DNA from 2 places in the Brevibacillus sp. YAE8 genome. Region 2 is predicted to be linked to the other one. Evidence: predicted binding sites of a transcription regulator. Region 2 holds the regulator's gene; the other holds the start of a gene.
What was found. Region 2 encodes LexA, which represses DNA repair genes until DNA is damaged. Its sites were predicted from a motif close to CGAACATATGTTCG; they were not measured.
Positions count from the first base shown of each region.

Region 1: the regulator LexA is predicted to act here: its motif matches at 1,984-1,997, upstream of AC27IT_RS15600 (WYL domain-containing protein).

Region 1 covers NZ_BAAIYG010000012.1:38,979-45,559, reverse strand. Annotated here, with positions in the region: gene rsgA (ribosome small subunit-dependent GTPase A) at 1-777, opposite strand, end outside; gene AC27IT_RS15605 (hypothetical protein) at 1,015-1,167, shown strand; gene AC27IT_RS15600 (WYL domain-containing protein) at 1,669-1,950, opposite strand; gene AC27IT_RS15595 (hypothetical protein) at 2,140-2,295, opposite strand; gene AC27IT_RS15590 (MFS transporter) at 2,668-3,909, opposite strand; gene AC27IT_RS15585 (YcnI family copper-binding membrane protein) at 4,202-4,834, opposite strand; gene AC27IT_RS15580 (copper resistance CopC/CopD family protein) at 4,848-6,131, opposite strand; gene AC27IT_RS15575 (alpha/beta fold hydrolase) at 6,326-6,581, opposite strand, start outside.
Region 2 covers NZ_BAAIYG010000001.1:509,447-516,027, forward strand. Annotated here, with positions in the region: gene AC27IT_RS01880 (HelD family protein) at 1-318, opposite strand, end outside; gene crcB (fluoride efflux transporter CrcB) at 358-723, opposite strand; gene AC27IT_RS01890 (DUF896 domain-containing protein) at 823-1,020, opposite strand; gene yneA (cell division suppressor protein YneA) at 1,113-1,454, opposite strand; gene lexA (transcriptional repressor LexA) at 2,043-2,666, shown strand; gene AC27IT_RS01905 (DUF456 domain-containing protein) at 2,728-3,213, opposite strand; gene AC27IT_RS01910 (DUF4269 domain-containing protein) at 3,341-3,907, shown strand; gene AC27IT_RS01915 (CD3324 family protein) at 4,250-4,513, shown strand; gene AC27IT_RS01920 (FusB/FusC family EF-G-binding protein) at 4,685-5,323, shown strand; gene AC27IT_RS01925 (hypothetical protein) at 5,336-5,581, opposite strand; gene AC27IT_RS01930 (hypothetical protein) at 5,938-6,411, opposite strand; gene AC27IT_RS01935 (hypothetical protein) at 6,534-6,581, shown strand, end outside.

The sequences.
Region 1 (6,581 bases), on a different contig from region 2:
GTCGATCATGAGAGCGCCGTCCGGAAGCTGGAACAGTTCGCGGTGAGTAGTCGTATGGCGGCCGCGGTCGTCTCCCTCGCGCACTTTGTTTACTTTTTGCTGCTCTGCTCCGCTCAGCTTGTTGATTAAGGTAGACTTGCCGACACCAGAGGACCCCATGAGCGCCACTGTCTGGCCACACCCCAGGTACGGGGCAAGCTGTTCCAGCCCTTCTCCCCGCTCTGCGCTGACTACGTGCACAGGCACGCCAATCGCGACGCTTTCTACGTCCGCGATGCGCTGCTCCAGATCGTCGCACAAGTCGGCTTTTGAAAGCACGATCACCGGATTGGCTCCGCTTTCCCAGGCGAGGATGAGATAGCGCTCCATCCTGCGTATATTAAAATCGTTGTTTAAGGCATTCACTAAAAATACGGTATCGACGTTGGCAGCCACGATCTGCTCTTCGACGCTGTCTCCCGCAGCTTTGCGGGAAAACTTGCTCTTGCGCGGCAGCACTGCATGAATCGAGGCTTTCTTTTCCTCGGGACGCGCCGTGATGACGACCCAGTCTCCTACCGCCGGATAATCCTCGCGGCCAGTCGCCTCATAGCGCAACTTGCCCGTGACTTCGCCCAAAAGCTCGCCGTGCTCGCTCAACAGACGATAAATGCGTTTATGTTCCAGCGTGATTCTGCCCACGCTGTAGCCTTTCTCGGCATAAGGGGCGAACAGATTGGCAAAATGCTCATTCCAGCCCAAAGTTTGCAAAACAGATTGATTGGTTGTGTGATTCAAAACGGATTCCCCCTGCAAATGGTTGTATGATTGGCCCTACGCCAAAACCAGTCGCAGTCGAATCCTCATTTTTTTGAACGGTGCTACTGTTCGCTTGAAAGGAGGATTCCTGCGACGGACGTTCCTACACTCTGTACGAATTTGATGTTTGCCATAATACATCTCTCCTTTTTCAAGCCCGCACCATTCATGGTTTGGAATCAACTTTTTCCCAATCATTGTAACACATCAGGAGGCATGGAAAAAGCCTCAGTCTCCACCTCCACCGCCGCCTCCGCCTCCGCTGTCTCCACCGCCACTGTCGTGGCTGCATCCATATCCATCCGAGTCGTGGTGGCGATGATGGTGATGATGGCCGCTGTCCACATAAAAGGCTCCGCCACTGTCTGAGGACGACGAATACGAGCGTCTCCTTCCGCTCTTTGCGACGGCTCTGATCGAAAAGAGAGTCACTGCGATTACGAGAAAAACGACGATGAGAATAACGTACTCCATCAGCGTCCACGCCCTCTCCGCCCCTAAGGGGAATACTGTGTTCACTTTCATTATACCACAAGCTGGCTAACACTTTTGGAACAGGATGGGTGAAAAGGATGGCGTTGGTGGGGAGGGGAGCTGACTGCCTCGGGGTCGGGGTGTCAGAGGGGCAGCTTTTCTGGCTGTCTGGCTGTTCGGTTGCACGGCTTTCCGGCTTTCCGGCTTCACGGCTTTCCAACTGTCCGGCTGCACGACTTTCCGACTGTCCAACTGCACGGCTTTCCGACTCCCCGGCCGTTATGGCTTCCGCTTCCGGCCGCCCGACTTTCCGACTTCCTGACTGTCCAGCCATCTAACCATTTGGCTGACTTCCCTGCCCTTCCTGACCCTCGCGACCTCCCGTGACCTGCCACCTCACCCCACAAACTGCCCGGCAACTGGCGCGAGCGCCAAAATGCCGGCAATCGCGAACACCCGACAAGCCTTTCTCGTATAGCAATACGCCTTGAGCTGCCCCTTATCCTCATCCAGCAAAAGAATCCGGATGATTCGCCTGCTCGTCTGGCCCCGCTTGTTCAAATAAATGATCTCAACCGCTTGCTGTCTGTCTCTGTACTTTTTCAAATCCGCCAACACCAAAGCTGTCACCGCCTCATGAAAAGACATGATTGATTGGACGCGCAGCCGTCTCCCCATGCCTAGCTGCTGTTGAAAACATCCTAACACAAGAGAACTCATGTTCGCAAATTGGTTTTTTTCCCTGCTTGCTACCGGGATCGTTATGGCTGCGTCCTCTTCGGCTCGCGACAATTGGATGAGCCTCTTTTCAAAAGAGACGGTGCGGTATTGCACAAAAAAGCCCGGCCACCTTTAGTGGCCAGGCTGCTATTTCACTTTTTCCTTCGAATTTAGAATCAACTTTTTTAACAACGCATCGCTTTCTTTACGTTCAGCCTCGGTTACAGACGGTATGGCAAGGATACCTTTTGCGACATCTTCAAGCTTCTCCATTCGAAGATCGATTAAAAACTTGTTTCCCATATTGCCATCCTCCTATCCAAAGCCTGAACCAATTCAAAAGCTGACGGCGGCGGTATTACAATTCTGTGACCGATACTCTGTGCGCGTAAAGATTGAACGTAATGTTCAATGAGATTCGTCTTTGCAAAAAATGCTACCCAGCCACCGAATCCTAAATCAAAACTTTTTTTGCACGCAATGGCAAAAAGATGAGGGCCAACACCAACAAACTCTTTTTTTGCGCTACCTATGTTCCATAGGGCGCTTTCTGCTACATATACATCTACCTACAGTTCGTTTGGCTCCAAGGATATTAAACCTTGAATGACAGTATCACCTTGAACCGTAAGCTTATATACATCGCGCGAACTACTCTGAAACTCTTTGCGCCAGTTAACGCCTGCGCAGCACCCGCCCGAACACCGCCAGGATCGGCAGCAGTAGCAGCGCCGCCGTCAGCAAGGATGCGCGGATCGACAGGCGGTTTCCGATCCAGCCGACTGCTGGTCCTCCTGCCGTCTGTCCAAACGCGTTGGACTGGCTCATCATCGACAGGACGGTCGCCCGCACGCTGCTTTCGATGTTCAGGTTCAGCCACGTGTCGTACAGCGGGTTGATAAGTGACTCGATGGCTCCGATCAGCAGCAAGGTGGCCAGCGCCCAGCCAAAATCAGGAGCCATGGCGAAGGAGATCAACGCCGCAATTTTCAGCGCGGTCAAAACGAACATGCCGACAATGACGACACGCCCGTTGTTGACATCCAGCCGCTTCTCGGCAAAGCTGACCGCGAACAGCCCGAGCAGGCTCGACAGGGCGGCAATGATGCCGAACCACATCGCCATCGAAATGCCCGCAAGCTGCGGGAAGCCAATCTCGGAAATCAAGTGCGCTTCCCGCAGGCGGTCGTATCCCTCGGAAGCTGCGCCCGTAAACAGCGTCACAAGCAAAATCAACAGCAAGATCGGCTGCCTGCGAATGACGTGTGCGCCAGACAGCCACGTCTGGGCCATTTCCCGCCAGTGGGAAGCGCCTCGCTCGCGCTCCCTGGGCGTAAAGCCCGTCTCCTGCATGAACAGGATCAAAAACACGCCAAGCCCCAAATAGATCAAGCCCCCGACCAGATAGGGCAAGTTTGGAGCCAGCGTGGACAGCCAAACGCTCAGCCCGATTCCGAGCATATTCGCCAGCAAAGAGTAGCGCTTCGCCCGCATGAAGATGCTCCCGAGCTTTTCTTCCCCCACCTCGTCCGCAATCCAGGCCGTATCGGCCCCGCTGACGAACGTGTCTCCCACGCCGAAAAACACTTGGGCAACCAACACCCACATAAACGCGGAGACAAACGGCAAAACACCATCAATGGCAGGCAAAATACCTTGCAGAACAAAAGCCGTCCCCAGCAAAAACATCCCGATAATGACAGACAGACGGCGGCTGTACGTATCCGCCACCACACCCGTCACGCCCTCGAACAAGAGCACGGACAGCTCCAGCACCATGCCGACCAGCAAAAGCTCAAACGGATTCAGTCCCAGCGCCGCAATGTAGTAGAGCGCGTAGGTCGTAAACATCGTCGCGTTGGCGAGCGACGTCGCAAATCGTTTCGTCATATATACATGCGTTGCATTCATAACCATGGAAACAGTCTCCACCTCTTTGGGCAGATGACACGTTCCGTCTTTCCAGCCGTGATGCCGCTAGATTACTGCTCGTTATCGCGGAGAAAATCCGCACGTGCCACACTGCCACTCGTATTGTTTTCCTACTCTTGTGTTCGCTTGCGCCAATTTGATTGTGATTGACATTATTTAACACCTCCGAAAGTAATTAGCCTTCATTATAAAGTGATTCCGGAAAAATAGGTAGAGAAAAAATGAAAAATGCCGTGCAGCATATCGACTAGCTGCACGGCATTTCCGCCGTTTGGTTTTACGCTTTTTTTCTAAACAGGCTCACAATGGAGAGCAGAAGCGCCAGTCCGGAGAGCACCAGTGGCAATGTGTTGCTGCCGCCTGCACTTGCCGCCGCCTGATCTTGGGCTGGGCTTGCCGCCGGTGCAGCAGCGTCGTGCCCGTGATCGTGTCCGGCTTCCCCAACGCCCGCTTTCACTGTAGTCACGGACGCAGGCGTCTTGGAATCCTTGTCTCCGGTCCACTCAACTACTTCGCCATCCGCGTAAGTCTGATACGCTTTCCATGCGAGTGCACCTTCCTCTTTCGGGTTCGCGCCCACGAAAGCGAACTCCATGAACTCATGCGCCTTGATGCCGCCGTCTGTCGCGGTCCAGACGAGTGCTGTGTTCACGCCGTCCTTGTCTTTTTCAAACTCGTAGCTCCAGCCCGGAACTGGCTGTACGGTGTTCACTTTCACTCCAGCCGGAAATTCCAGCTTCACTTTTACTGTGTTGACGTCCTTTTCCACAGGTACGCGAACGGTATATTTTTCATAAGAGCCGGTAGTGGTTTCTTTCGGATAGACGTTGACGTGCGCTTGCGCCGCAGTCGCGAGCGTCAAAACTGCTCCTGCCACCAATACACTGCTCAGCCATTTTTTCATCTTCATGCAAAAAACCCTCCTAGTTTGTCGCCGTTTGTTTTGCGGCTTGTGTGTTTGTCGTGTCATTCATGTCAGTCGGATAGTTGGTCTGGCTCATCCAAAGCCCTGCCAGCACAGCGACGATACCGAAAATGATTTCCCAGCGCAGCCATTTCATGAGCAGACTGCCGTTCGCCCGCCAGCGCTTCGTTTGCCGATAGGCGAGCGCGAGCATGATGCAGACGCTGACGATTTTGGCGTAGAGCAAATAGCTCCAGGCAAGCGAGCTTTGCCAAATGAGCGCTACATCGGTCTGCACGATCAGCATGAGCACTCCCGTCACGACGGCAAGTACGGCCGCCGCGGCAACCAGGCGCAAGAAGAAGGCCTTGAACGGCGCATTGCCCCGCTCTGTTTCTTTTGCCACCAGCAGCAGGTAGACGAGCGCGCCAAGCCATAGCGCCACTGTCAGGACGTGCAACAGCCGCAGCACGATCGACAGCCAGACAGGAGCAATCCCCCAGGCATGGCCGCCAAAAGCTTGCGCGCCAATCAGCAGTACCCAAATTCCCGCGTACCAGCCAGATACCATGTTCGGAATAGCCAATAGCAGCAGGAGCAGAAAGGAGACGATCAGCATGACGGCAAACGGAGACTGCGCGAGCAAATGGCTGTCAAACCGCCACAGGGCTTGCGTCAAGGTAACGGCCGTCAACGATTCGTCGTACAAAAACCAGAGAAAAACAAGTCCCACGAGCGCAAGCGCCCAGCCGATCTGCCTGCCAATCCCGATCAGCGCCCGAAGCGTCGGCAAACCGTAGCGCTGTCCTCGATCGGCAATCAGATACAAACCGCCGCCGAGCAAAATAATCCCTTGCGCAAGGTAACGATAGACGATCAAATAATTCGTATCCGTCTGCTTTGCCCCGGGCGGCACCACGACCGCGCTTTTTTGCCCGATGGAAAAGGTCAGGCGCTCCTCAACCGGATGGCCGTCTTCGGATACGACCGCCACGATCACCGAGTACGTCCCTTCCGCCAAATCCGCCGGCAACTGCGCATTCACCTGCGAAGCATCTCCCGGCTGCAAGGTCGGTCGCTGCATTTGTATTTCCTTGCCGTCCCAGTCAAACAGGCGTACGGTGACGAGATCCGGCTCCAGCGTCTCGGTAAAGCGCATGGAAATTTGTCCCGGATTCGCCTGCAGCACCTCGCCGTCTTTCGGAGTGCTGCCCATCATGCCTGCATGGGCATAGGCCGAATTGGTTCCAATCGCAAGCACAAGAAAAAAGGCCAGCGAAAGCACGGTCCATAGTCGCTTCATGCTGTGCATCAGCCAATCACCTACTTCCTTCGCCTTTTCGTCACTAATCCTATCAAAATCGTCTGTGAATCTGTATGGCTACATCGGGCTATCTGCTGTGACGATTTTTTGAAGCAGCCGAATATACCAGCAAAAAAAGACACCTACGAGTAGTTTTTCCCGCGTGGTGTCTTCTTTTGCTGCACGTCTATGCATTACTCGTCGCTTTGCTGCTTGAGGAAGCGCAGAATGAGCTCGTTTACCACTTCTGGCTGGTCCATCGGCGGGATGTGGGCCGAATCTGTCAAAATGACCTTTTCAGCCCGCTCGATCCGCTCAGCCAGCTCGTCAGCGATTTGCAAAAAGTCGATGTAATCGCGTGCTCCCGCAATGACCAGCGTGGGGGCCTTGATTTCCTCCAGACGCTCTTTTGGAGGGGGAGTGAGTCCCACGAGTCCTTCTCCAAAAGCA
Region 2 (6,581 bases):
AATGGGCGCTCGCCAATCCACGACGATCGAATCAAACGTATCGCTGCGGACGATCCCTCTTTTTCCGATGTACACCTGGTCAAGCTCGTAAACCTCGTCCTTGAGAAAATCGACTCGGCCAAAGTACGGCTTGTCGCGTCCGTGATCCTCCAAATAACGCAGGTCTTTTGCCTTGCTTGCGTTCACGACCTGCTTGACGTAATCGTCGGTCGCTTCCCGAATCTCTTCGCGCAGCCGAGCGATCTCCCCATCGATCAATGCAATCGTCTCATCCAGCTTGTTTTGTTCTGCCTCGTAATCGCGGTGTTGGGTACTCACACCCATCCCCCCTCTCGTCTTTTATCAATGTGATGGTCGTTATTGCATTTGTCTGGCAAGCCAGATTCCCGCGGCACAAGAGAGCAGGCCGACCACGATACTGAGCAGGGCGTAAACGAGCCCGCGCAGCCATTGTCCCTCTCCCCAGAACGAAACCACTTCCAGCGAAAATGTGGAAAACGTCGTGAATCCGCCCATAATACCTGTCGTAAACAAAAGATACAGCTCAGGCGAGAAGCCTCCCCGCTCCTTGCCGATCACAAACAAAACGCCGATGGCAAACGAGCCAATGATGTTCGCCAGCCACGTGCCTACAGGCCAGCCCGGCTGATTGGCAACCAGCGCCAGCACATAACGAAGCAACGAGCCGACTGCTCCCCCAACCGCTACAGCCACCCATGCCATTGGTCCCCCTCCTCAATTGCAAAACTGGCAGAAGTCGTCAGGAACAAAAAGACACCCGAGCGTCAAGCAAGGATGTCTGCCGTATCAATACAAGTAAGTTTACTGTTTTGGACGATTTTCCTCAAGATCTTCCACATAGCGGATGGAATCCAGATTCGCTCGAAGCGACATCTTGACCGCATCGATGTACTTTTGGCGCAGAGCTTTTTGCTCCTGCTTTTCCTCGTCAGTCAAGCCAACCTCGCGAGATTTCTTGACCAGTTCGTTGATTCGTTTAATTTCCGCGTCAGATACCACGTTCCGGTTCCTCCCACTCTGTAGTAATGCCGCTTTATTATATCATATCAGTCGGAACTGGCAAGAGAGCGGATGGCGGGCAAGTGCTCGAATCAGTCCGTTTCCGGGATGAACAAGGTCTGCCCCGGATAAATGAGATTGCTGTCGAGGTTGTTCGCCATTTTGATATCGAAAATCAGATCGCGCACATCCACCTTTTCCGAATGATGATGGCGCACAGCAATCGTCCAAAGACTGTCGCCGGAGCGAACGGTCACTTCTTTTCCTTTTAGCGGCTCTTTATGCGCAGAAGAGGCAAACACCAGTTCGGTAAGCAAGTAAAAAAAGAGAGAGAACGTCAGCAAAAACAAAATAGCTTGTCCTCTCGTGATGCCCAAACGGACGCGGCGAGGCTGCTTTTTCTCGAAACGGTTATGGATAGACATGGCATTCATAATATGACCCCCTACAAACATACGTTCTATAAGTTCGTATCCCTATCATAAATGAGAACATATGTTCATGTCAATACAAAAACCGCCGTCTCGCAAATTCGCGCGGAGCTGCTGTGCGCAGCCGTTTTTGCTTCGGATGACGCTGCCGGGCGACTCTATTGGGGTGGATTTAGCTCGTTTCTAGCTGGTTGCTTGCTACCTGAACAGAAGTCCAAGTGTGCCGCGTTGGTGCGGTTTGTGGCTTGGCGTAAGCTCGGCTCTTCGGTACTGGAGCGGCTGGCGGTTTGACGTGAGCTCGACTCTGCGACAGTGGAGCGGCTTGTGGCTCGACGTAAGCCCGGCTCCGCGACGATGGAACTGTTTGCCGACTTGGAGTTAGCCCGGCTCTATTACAATGGAACTGCTGCAACTTACGGCTCCGGCCGCCCGCCCGCGCTTTTTTCGAGATTTGGCCGCTGCTGTCGAATCAAATGCATTTACCCTGTCAAAAATTCCTGTTCGCATCAAAATCGAACTTATGTTTGTCGAACGCAAGCTCCCATGGTATAATATAGGAAAACATGTTCGAGAAATCAGGGGTGTCTCTCTATGTCAAAATTATCCAGCAGACAACAAGCCATAATCGAATTTATTCGCAAGGAAGTCCGGGACAAAGGCTATCCTCCATCCGTCCGCGAAATCGGCGAAGCTGTCGGACTTGCCTCCAGCTCTACTGTGCACGGTCATCTGGCGCGCTTGGAAAAGAAAGGGCTGATCCGCCGCGACCCTACCAAGCCTCGCGCCATCGAACTGCTGTCTGAGGAAGACCGCTTCCAGGACAACTTCGAGGACTCTGTCGTTCGCGTTCCCGTCATCGGGAAAGTAACCGCCGGGCAGCCGATTACCGCGATTGAGGACGTCGAAGAGTACTTCCCGCTTCCAGAAAATATCGTGACTTCAGACAAGGTGTACATGCTGCGGATTTCCGGGAACAGCATGATCGACGCCGGTATCCTGGACGGCGACTACGTAATCGTGCGTCAGCAGCACGTCGCCAACAACGGCGATATCGTCGTCGCCATGACAGAAGAAGACGAAGCGACCGTCAAGCGCTTTTTCAAAGAGAAGAACCACTTCCGCCTCCAGCCGGAAAACGCGACGATGGAACCGATCATTTTGGACAACGTCACCATTCTCGGAAAAGTCATTGGCGTCTATCGCCTCATCCACTAATCGTTCCAGCGCATGAAAAAAGGACAGCCTCCGCTGTCCTTTTTCGTCTCTATCATTATATTTATCTGGCAAGGAAAAACCAGACGATCATGCTCACCTGCAACACGACTTTGACAACTGCGCTTCCCAAAAAGCCGATCAGCGAGCCAAAGCCTGCCTTTACCGCTTTCTCTATCGGCTGCTTTTGCACGAGCAACTCCACCAGCACCACGAGCACGAACGGCATAATCAGCATCCCGAACGGCGGGAACACGAAGATTCCGAGAACAATCCCTACGGCCGCAGCCACCGAAGACCATTTGGAGCCGCCGTACTTTTTCACGAAAAACATGTTGGTCAACAAATCCGCACCGTACAGCAAGATACTGAGCACCACCATCCCCCACCAGAAAGACGCTGGCAACCCCGCTCCCGGATCGGCTATGAAAAAGTGGTAGAGCAAAAAGCCTGCCCACAGTAAAATCGTATCGGGTAGTACTGGCAAAAATATACCGGCGATACTTAGCGCGAAAAGCACCAACACGATAATCCAAAGAACAATATCCATTCTCTATGCACTCCTCTCACATAGGTAATACGAGAAAAAGCGGATTGAAGTTGCACTCTTCTTTTGCGAATCCGTGAGGCCGTCTGCGAGGAGTACCTGCCTATTTTAACGAAAGCGGAGGGTTACTATGACGCGAAACTGGCGCGACCTATCTTATTTGCACAACGGGACACCGAAACAAAAAGCTGCGGGCCAGGCCATCGCCCAATCCGCGGTCATGCAGCGGCTGCAAGCGTTCGATCCCGTGCTCGCAGGTACGATCCCTCTGGACATCGACATTGCGGACAGCGATCTGGACATTATTTGCGAGTGCCACGACCTCGAGCAGTTTGCCGACGTCGTCCGCGCTTCGTATGCGGCGTATGAAGGCTACAAGGAAGCTCGTCTGCTCGTGCAAGGCGTGCCCACCTGCCTGATTACGTTTTTTGCCTGCGGCTTCTGGTTTGAGCTGTTTGCCCAACCGCGCCCGGTCGAACAGCAAAATGCGTATCGGCACATGGTCGTCGAGCACCGTTTGCTGCTGCTCGGTGGCGCTGACGCCCTCCGCGCCATCCGCCAGCTCAAGCAAGACGGCCTGAAAACCGAACCTGCTTTTGCCTCCTATTTTAACATTCCGGGAGACGATCCATACCAGGCGCTGCTGGATGTGGAAAAGTGGACGGAAGAACAGCTCCGCACTCTTGTGACCAGGTAAAGAGTCCCCCGCTCCTTTGTCGCATAGGCGGACGGCGCGCGCGTGGTGAAAAAATCGCCAGAGCCGCGGTGCAAATGGCGGACAGATGATTTATAATGGGAACTACTGCGCGGGCACTTGGCGGCGCGCAGGGAGTAAACGAGAACGAGGGGGTGTGTGGTTGGTGAATGGAATTGGTTTGCCAGATACTGCAGCGTCTCATGCAAAGCCTGGGAATAAGGCGATACTTTGCATGAGGTGGACAGTCGTTTAGACAATTCATCGCCTTCTCTAACGTATCTCATTTCTTATTTCCTGGCTTTGCCCCTTATTTTTCACTTCAAAAATAAGGAGCGAGCGGAAATGAAATATGTGAATGCAGCCAGCATGCTGCCAGAAACCTTGATCGCAGAAATCCAAAAGTACGTGCAGGGAGAAATCATCTACATTCCGAAACCGAAGACGGCCCATCACAAATGGGGGACCCGGACCGGCGGCAGAAAACAGTTGGATGAACGCAACAGCGCGATCCGCAACGCTTTTCGCGAAGGCGCCTCCATCCAGGAGCTGGCCGAGCAGTACTTTCTCTCGACGGAAACGATCAAAAAGATTGTGTATGCCAAATAGACAAAAGCACTGGCGCGTCCACGAGACGGTCAGTGCTTTTCCTATGCCGAGTTCTTTTTACAATCGTTTTTTCCCTTTGCAGCGCACTCCGCTCCTTTTACAGTAGAAGGTACAAACACCATCACGACTCCTCACGCCCGACGGAGTACGCTGCAAGGAGGAACCAGAAAGATGCAACCATTTATTTCACCCCACCACTATCACTTCATCAAAGCACAGGTGCAAACCTTGTTGAACGCATACACAAGCAGCACAGACCCTAATGTCATCCGGGCCCGCAAAGAAATCGCCCAGGAATCCGTGTTCCAGCTCTTCCCCGGCATGACAGAGGAACAAAAGCAACTGCTTGCGCCACTCGCAGCCATCAAGGAAAAGAACGAAGCCAAACAGTTTTTGCTGCGGCTCTCGCCGTATATCATCCCGTTTCCCGCTTTGACCGAGCAAGCGATCAAAAAAATGTTCCCGAAGGTCAAGAAGCTCAAGCCGCCTGCGACAGCGGAAATCCCGTATGCCGAAACGTCGTATGTAAGCTGGTTCGACAGCGGGGCAGACAAAAAGTACATGATCGCCTACTACCCTGACAAGCTGATCGGCATTCACGGCGTTTTTACTCCCCTGCCCAAAAAAGGGATTTGTGCGATCTGCAACAAAATTACCGACATCGGCATGTTCGTCCTGGAAGCGCGGGGCGCTGGCGACGGCACGTATTTGAAAAAAGGAAACTATTTGTGTCAGGACAGCGTCACTTGCAATCAAAATATTCGTTCGCTGGAAAAACTGCATGATTTTCTGGCTACGATGGTCAAATGAGCAGAAACACGATCATGCGCGAAAAACAGTGGCGGCTCCTTGTTCAAGCTTAGCGAACAAGGAGCCGTTTTCATAAAAAATACCCCTCAAGCAACTCAAGGGGCAGTTGACGGCAAACGGGCGAGAGGATGCATTCGTTCTTTTGACCGAATCTTTGATGAAGCCCGCTGCCTTTGCGAAAACTGCGCGGAGAAATGGAGCTTCCACAAAGGCCACGCCATCAGGAGGGCGATTTTCATCGACAATGGCGTCCATCAACGGAAAGTGAGGATTTTCCTTTCGGGTACCTTTACTATACTTTGCTTCTCTATTTGCTGTCTCCTAACCAAAGTTAGGTGAGGTTAATCTTTTTCACGGGAGTTGCTAGCGTTTCTCTTATTTTGCCAGCGTGGCGAGTACATCCAAACTGTTCCGCCACTCGCTGTTTAGGCGGGGGAACTGCCCTCTCAGCTTCCATTGGCTTGAGCATGGTACAGCCAGATAGGCCGGTCGGAAGCGAGATAACGATTGTTTCGGCATGCCGGGCGAACTGAATGTACGTGGATCGGATAGGTTAAGCCCCGCTAGACAAAAATGGTTCGTCCAAAGCGGCGGGCAAAAGAAGGATGCGGCTGTTACAAGTAGTCGAAAAATCGGTTCCACCAGGTGTATTCGCCGATCATCGCTTGATTTTTCCCATCGTACAAGGTGTTCAGCTCGTCTGCGGGGATGTAGCGGTAGCCGTTCTCCTGCAGCGTGGCGATGATGCGGTTCAGGTCTGGTTGCTTTCCCGTCTCGTCAAAAGCGCCATGGATCGTCACGAACCGTCCAAAGGCCGAAAAGCGGATCGCCAGCTCGTAGCACATCGCATAGCTTCCCCCGCTCGCTTTCGCATCGTGTTGGCTTTTTTCCAGGATGTACATCTCTGCGAAAAACGAGGCGTCCTGTACGCAGTCGTCCAGTTCGAAACGGTTGTCTGTTTCAGCTTCCAAGCGGGCTTTTACCATTTTTACTTGCTGCATTTCTTTTCGGTAATCGAAGTCTTTCGGGGCATACCATTCGGCTGCGTCGTCGAAGTGGAGCAGGAGTTGTTTTAGTTGCGGGTTCATAAAGGTTCCTTTCCTATAAGAAACAATGTTATCTTTTTGATTTTGTACCCTTTACAAAAAATAGAAAATAATCCTTATTCATGTTATGCTCTCACTAGCTAGGCCACAAAGGAGAGATTGACATGGGAAAAAGCATTTTGATCGGGCTGGCCGTTTACGTCATCGGCATC